Sagittula sp. P11: one gene and its partner. The protein of the gene in region 1 interacts with the protein of each later gene in a pairwise test. Links are inferred from orthologs where the notes say so. Each region holds a gene or a part of one and is shown in the gene's direction. Other genes may lie near its edges.

Region 1 (3,604 bases):
ACGCAGTAACGCGCCGGATCGGACTTTCACACAAGGGCGGCCACGGGTCGCCCTTGTGCCGTTTCAGCCCCTCAGTGGTAGCGGAATTCACCCACCACGTTGCGCCATTCGCCCGGCGAGATCATCTTGCGGTGGGTGAAACGGATGGAGTGCAGCGGCCCCTCGATCCTGTCCTGCCAGAACTCGATGAAGCCGAAAAGCTTCGGATGGTCCGGCGCCAGGTCGTAATCCTGCCAGACGAAGGTGTTCAGCACGTTGCGGTAATCCGGCATGCGATAGAAGATCTCTGCCGTGGTGAGCCCGTAGCCTTTCAGCATCAATTCCGTTTCGGTCATCTGCATCTTGTTAGCCCTTGGAGTTTGCCGTAAGGACATGGTGCCGAGACCGTTATTACTTTTCAATGAAAACAGTGTGTTAGCAGGCATATCCGGTGGCTGCCAAAAGCACTGCACCCCGCGCCATTGCACCCCATATCCTGCATCTGATATAAGAGCGCCAACAAGATATGGCAGAATGACGGACAGGCTCCAGACGTGACCGATACGCCCGAACCCCCTGAAAACGAAGAAGAAAAGCGTCCGAGCTACATCGGCCCCTCGATCTCCATCGAAGAAGAGATGAAGTCGAGCTATCTCGATTACGCGATGAGCGTGATCGTGAGCCGGGCGATTCCGGACCTGCGCGACGGCCTAAAACCTGTGCACCGGCGCATCCTCTACGCGATGCACGAAGGCGGTTACACGCCCGACAAGTCGTACCGGAAGTCGGCGAAATCCGTGGGCGAGGTGATGGGCAACTATCACCCGCACGGCGATTCCGCGATCTACGACGCGCTGGTCCGCATGGCGCAGGACTTCTCCATGTCGCTGCCGCTGATCGACGGCCAGGGCAACTTCGGCTCCATGGACGGCGACCCGCCGGCGGCCATGCGTTACACCGAAAGCCGGCTGGCGAAATCCGCGCTGCAATTGCTGGTGGATATCGACAAGGAAACCGTCGATTTCCAGGACAACTACGACGGCAAGGAACGTGAGCCCACGGTTCTGCCGGCCCGCTATCCCAACGTGCTGGTCAACGGCGCCGAAGGCATCGCCGTCGGCATGGCGACCCGCATCCCGCCGCACAACCTCGGCGAGGTGATCGACGCGACGCTGGCGCTTATGGACAACCCCGACCTCAGCTCCGAGGACCTGATGGAATGGGTCAAGGGCCCGGACTTCCCCACCGGGGGCATCATGCTGGGCCGGTCCGGCGCGCGGAAGGCCTACCTCGAAGGGCGCGGGTCGGTCATCATCCGTGCCGCCACCCGGGTCGAGGAGATCCGCAAGGACCGCTATGCCATCGTCATCAGCGCCATCCCCTACCAGGTGAACAAGGCCACGATGATCGAGCGCATCGCCGAGGCCGCGCGCGACAAGAAGATCGAGGGCATCGCCCACGTCCAGGATGAATCCGACCGCGATGGCGTGCGGGTCGTGGTGGAACTGAAGCGCGACGCCACCGCCGAGGTGGTGCTGAACCAGCTTTTCCGCTTTACCCCGATGCAGACCTCCTTTGGCTGCAACATGCTGGCGCTGAACGGCGGCAAGCCCGAGCAGCTCACGCTGCGCGGTTTCCTGTCGGCGTTCCTCGACTTCCGCGAGGACGTGATCGCGCGCCGCACCGCCTACCTGCTGCGCAAGGCCCGCGAACGGTCTCACGTGCTGTGCGGTCTGGCCGTGGCGGTGTCGAACGTCGACGAGGTCGTGGCGACGATCCGGTCGTCCGCCGATGCGGCGGAGGCCCGGCAGCGGCTGATGGAGCGGCGCTGGCCCGCGCACGAGATCCTGCCCTACATCGCGCTGATCGACGATCCGACCCACAAGGCCAACGAGGACGGCACCTACAACCTGTCCGAAACGCAGGCCCGTGCGATCCTCGACCTGCGCCTGCAGCGCCTGACCCAGATCGGTGTCAAGGAAGTCACCGACGAGCTGGAAGACCTGGCGTCCAAGATCAAGGACTACCTGGAGATCCTGTCGAGCCGCGAGCGGATCACCGGCATCATCCGCGAGGAAATGACCGCCATCCGCGACGAGTTCGCCGTGCCGCGCCGCACGGAGATCGTCGACTGGGCCGGCGACCTCGACGACGAGGACCTGATCGAGCGCGAGGACATGGTCGTGACCGTCACCGCGGGCGGCTACATCAAGCGCACCGCGCTGGCTGACTTCCGCGCGCAGAAGCGCGGCGGCAAGGGGCTGTCCGGTGGCGGGCTGAAGGAGGACGACGTCGTCACGACGCTGTTTGTCGCCAACACCCACACGCAGCTTCTGTTCTTCACGACGGACGGCATGGTCTACAAGCTGAAGACATGGCGCCTGCCGCTGGGCGGACGCACGTCGAAGGGCAAGGCGATCGTCAACATCCTGCCGATCCCGGCCGGTGTCTCCATCGCCGCGATCATGCCCGTGGACCGGGACGAGGACGAGTGGGACGACCTTCAGATCGTCTTTGCGACCTCCAAGGGTTCGGTCCGCCGCAACCGGCTGTCGGATTTCACCAACGTCATGCGCAACGGCAAGATCGCGATGAAGTTCGAGGGCGAGGACGAGAACACCCGCCTGATCAACGCGCGCATCTGTTCGGAGGATGACGACGTGATGCTGGTCACCAACTCCGGCCGGGCGATCCGTTTCCCGGTGCCGGAGGTGCGGGTCTTCAACTCGCGCAATTCGACCGGCGTGCGCGGCATCCGCCTGATGAACGGCGACGAGGTCGTGTCGATGTCGGTGATCCGCCACTTCGAGGCGGAGTCGGACGAACGTGCCAGCTATCTCAAGATGCGCCGCCTGATGGCCGGCGTGACAGACGACGAGGCCGGCGACGAGGAAGGCGATGCGGACACGCCGCTGCCGCAGGAACGCTATGCGGAGATGTCGGCGGTCGAGAACCTGATCCTGACCGTCACCGCCAAGGGCCTGGGCAAGCTGTCGTCCTCGCACGATTACCCGGTGCGCGGACGTGGCGGCCAGGGTGTCACCGCGTGGGAGAAATCCATGCGCGGCGGCGATATCGTGGCCTCCTTCCCGGTGGAACAGGGCGACCAGATCATGCTGGCGACCTCTACCGGCCAGTCGATCCGGGTGCCGGTGGACGGCATCTCGTTCCGGTCGCGGAGCGCGGGCGGCGTGCGGGTGTTCAACACCGGCGCGGGCGAAACCGTGGTGTCCGTGGCATGGATCGCGGACCAGGCCGACGAAGAGCCCGAGGACAGCGCCGACTGACACAGTCGGCCTATGCGAGAGATCGTCACGGCCCGGCCCTGCGCCGGGCCGTTTGCTGTTCCGGCAACCGTTTTCCGCCCGGTCGAATCAACCTTTGGATGTAGTTTCCGCTGCGTTAACTTTTGGTTCACGATTGGTTTAAACAACGAAAACAGGTACATGCCGCCTATACTTTCGAGACGTCGGTGCCGTGCATATTTCGCAAAGTCGTCATTGCAGCTTTGTCTCGATCTACCTAAAGTTTATGGAAACGTGCGGCGCCCTGGCGGGCATCACGTCCTGCAAACCGGGTCTTCACCCCTCAAACCTGCCAGGCTGGCCCTCGGGAAACTGCAATG
Region 2 (3,376 bases), 2.1 Mb from region 1 along the record:
AAGCGCTGCTGATCTCGCTGATCCTGTCGAACGCCCGGGCGCTTGCGGCGGACGAAGGGCACCCGCCGATCCTGCTGCTGGACGAGGTCGCCGCGCACCTCGACGCCGGACGCCGCGCCGCCCTTTTCGACGAGATAAGCGCTTTGGGCGCACAGGCCTGGATGACCGGGACGGGACCGGAACTTTTCGCCGAACTGGGCGACCGGGCGCAGGCGCTGGAGGTCTCTGAAGGGCCCTCCGGATCCGTAGTTTCAAAACCCTGAACTTTATACCAAATCTTGTGTCTGAGACGTGACATTCCCCGGCCCGGAGTCTATAAATCGGGGCAAAATAACAAGGGAAATGGGCATGTCCGACCAGCCGAGCGAAGCATACGAATACGGCGCCGATTCCATCAAGGTTCTCAAGGGCTTGGAAGCGGTCCGCAAGCGTCCCGGCATGTACATCGGCGACACGGACGACGGTTCGGGTCTGCACCACATGGTCTACGAGGTCGTGGACAACGGCATCGACGAGGCTCTGGCCAAACACGCTGACTACGTTCACGTGAAGATCCACGCGGATTCCAGCGTATCGGTGCGCGACAACGGACGCGGCATTCCCACCGACATCCACACCGAAGAGGGGGTCTCGGCCGCGGAGGTCATCATGACCCAGCTGCACGCCGGCGGTAAGTTCGACCAGAATTCCTACAAGGTCTCCGGCGGTCTGCACGGCGTGGGCGTGTCGGTGGTGAACGCGCTCTCCGTCTGGCTCGAGCTGCGCATCTGGCGCAATGGCAAGGAGCACTACGCCAAGTTCGAGCACGGCGAGACCACGGAACACCTTCGCGTCGTCGGCGATGCCGAGGGCGAGCAGGGCACAGAGGTGCGCTTTCTCGCGTCCACGGGCACCTTCTCCAACCTCGACTACGATTTCCACACGCTGGAAAAGCGCCTGCGCGAACTGGCCTTCCTGAACTCCGGCGTGCGGATCATTCTCGAAGACGACCGCCCGGCCGAACCGCTGCATATCGAGCTGCACTACGAGGGCGGGGTACGTGAATTCGTCAAATACCTCGACCGCTCGAAGCAGGCCGTCATGCCGGAGCCGATCTACATGGAAGGCGAAAGGGACGGCATCGGTGTCGAGGTCGCGATGTGGTGGAACGACAGCTATCACGAGAACGTCCTGCCCTTCACCAACAACATCCCGCAGCGAGACGGCGGCACCCACCTTGCGGGCTTCCGTGGTGCGCTGACCCGCCAGTTGCAGAAGTATGCGCAGGAAAGCGGGATCGCGAAGCGGGAGAAGATCAACTTCACCGGCGACGACGCCCGTGAAGGTCTGACGGCAGTCCTGTCCGTGAAAGTGCCCGATCCGAAATTCTCCAGCCAGACCAAGGACAAGCTGGTCTCGTCCGAGGTCCGCCCGGCGGTGGAATCTCTGATGAACGAGAAGCTGGGCGAATGGTTCGAGGAAAACCCAACCGAGGCCAAGCAGATCACCGGCAAGATCATCGAGGCCGCCATGGCCCGAGAAGCCGCCCGCAAGGCGCGCGAACTGACCCGCCGCAAGACCGCGATGGACGTGTCGTTCAACGCCGCCAAGCTGAAGGACTGTTCCGAAAAGGACGCCTCGAAGACCGAACTGTTTCTGGTCGAGGGTGACTCCGCCGGCGGCTCTGCCCAGACCGGACGTGACCGCCGGACGCAGGCCATCCTTCCCCTGCGCGGCAAGATCCTGAACGTGGAGCGGGCCCGCTTCGACCGGATGCTGGGCAGCCAGGAAATCGGCAACCTCGTGATGGCGCTCGGGACCGGCATCGGCCGGGACGAGTTCAACATCTCGAAACTGCGCTATCACAAGATCATCATCATGACCGACGCGGACGTGGACGGTGCGCACATCCGGACGCTTCTGCTGACGTTCTTCTACCGCCAGATGCCCGAACTGATCGAGGGCGGCTATCTCTACATCGCGCAGCCGCCGCTCTACAAAGTCGCGCGCGGCAAGTCGGAGGTCTACCTGAAGGACCAGACCGCGCTTGAGGACTACCTGATCCAGCAGGGCATCGAGAACGCGCAGCTCTTGCAGGGCAATGGCGAGGTAATCGGCGGCCAGGATCTCGTGCGTGTGGTGGAGGAGGCGCGTCAGCTCAAGCGTGTCCTCGACGCCTTCCCGACGCACTACCCGCGCCACATCCTCGAACAGGCCGCCATTGCCGGGGCCTTTGTGCCCGGTGCCGTGGATTCGGACCTGCAGGGCGTCGCCGACAAGGTCGCCGCACGTCTCGACCTCGTGGCCCTGGAATACGAGCGTGGCTGGATCGGTCGCATCACGCAGGACAAGGGCGTCCGCCTTGCCCGTATCCTGCGCGGTGTCGAAGAGGTGCGGACGCTGGACGGCCCGATGCTCCGCTCCGGAGAGGCACGCCGGACCGGCACCCTGACCGAGAGCCTTCAGGCGGTCTACGGCAGCCCCGCGACGCTCGAGCGCAAGGACCGCAGACAGCTGATCCACGGTCCGCTCGAACTGCTCAAGGCGATCCTGGAAGAAGGCGAAAAAGGCCTGTCGCTGCAGCGGTACAAGGGGCTGGGTGAAATGAACCCGGACCAGCTTTGGGAAACCACGCTGGACCCGAACGCCCGGACGCTGCTGAAGGTGACCATCGACGACATGACCGAAGCCGACGACCTGTTCACCAAGCTGATGGGCGACGTGGTGGAACCGCGCCGCGACTTCATCCAGCAGAACGCCCTGTCGGTAGAGAATCTGGACTTCTGAAAAAGAAAAGGGGCGCGCATGGCATTGCGCACCCCTCGCAAGATGTGGAGGTCGCGCAAGGGTTTGCGCGACCTTTCTTTTTTTCGTCAGCCGACCAGTTTGGCCGTCATCTCCACAAGCCGTTTTGCCTGATGGGCAAGGGCAGCCTTGCCGGCGTCGTCGAAACCGTCCGGCTTGGTCGAGAAACCGTAGGGGTTGCCGCCGGCACCAAAGATCGACTCGTCGGTGTAGCCCGGTGCAACGATGATCGCGCCCCAGTGCATCGCGGTGGTGTAGAGGCTCAGGAGGGTCGTCTCCTGCCCGCCATGCGGGTTCTGGGCGCTTGTCGTGGCGGTGAAGGTCTTGTTGGCCAGCTTGCCAGATCCCCACAGCCCGCCGAGCGTGTCGATGAACGCGCGCATCTGGCTTGCGACCACGCCGAAGCGCGTCGGGGCCGAGAAGAAGTAGCCGTCCGCCCACTCCATGTCATCCGCCGTGACCTCCGGGATGTCCTTCATCTTTTCGAGTTGCGCCTTCCAGGCGTCCTGCCCCTCGACGACCTCTTTGGGGGCGGTTTCCGGGATGCGGCGCAGGCGCACTTCGGCACCGGCTGCCTCGGCTGCCTCTGCTG

Evidence for each region.
Region 2: the proteins of gyrA (region 1) and gyrB interact in binary tests that used the Escherichia coli proteins (3 or more experiments, as listed by UniProt). The link is inferred for Sagittula sp. P11 from one-to-one orthologs.

Annotation. Positions count from the first base shown.
Region 1 is NZ_CP021913.1:4,217,949-4,221,552, reverse strand. The notes cover bases 182-3,466. They hold gyrA (DNA gyrase subunit A), read left to right. Parts: upstream 182-533; coding sequence 534-3,266; downstream 3,267-3,466. Other genes in these bases: CDO87_RS20340 (usg protein), read right to left, coding at 182-341. In the rest of the region: CDO87_RS20345 (PBP1A family penicillin-binding protein), read left to right, coding at 1-9; more of CDO87_RS20340, read right to left, coding at 72-181; CDO87_RS20330 (LysR family transcriptional regulator), read left to right, coding at 3,602-3,604. UniProt on the Escherichia coli protein: A type II topoisomerase that negatively supercoils closed circular double-stranded (ds) DNA in an ATP-dependent manner to maintain chromosomes in an underwound state.
Region 2 is NZ_CP021913.1:2,147,078-2,150,453, forward strand. Bases 1-3,057 are described here. They hold gyrB (DNA topoisomerase (ATP-hydrolyzing) subunit B), read left to right. Parts: upstream 1-348; coding sequence 349-2,766; downstream 2,767-3,057. Other genes in these bases: recF (DNA replication/repair protein RecF), read left to right, coding at 1-263; wrbA (NAD(P)H:quinone oxidoreductase), read right to left, coding at 2,853-3,057. Also shown: more of wrbA, read right to left, coding at 3,058-3,376. UniProt on the Escherichia coli protein: DNA gyrase negatively supercoils closed circular double-stranded DNA in an ATP-dependent manner to maintain chromosomes in an underwound state.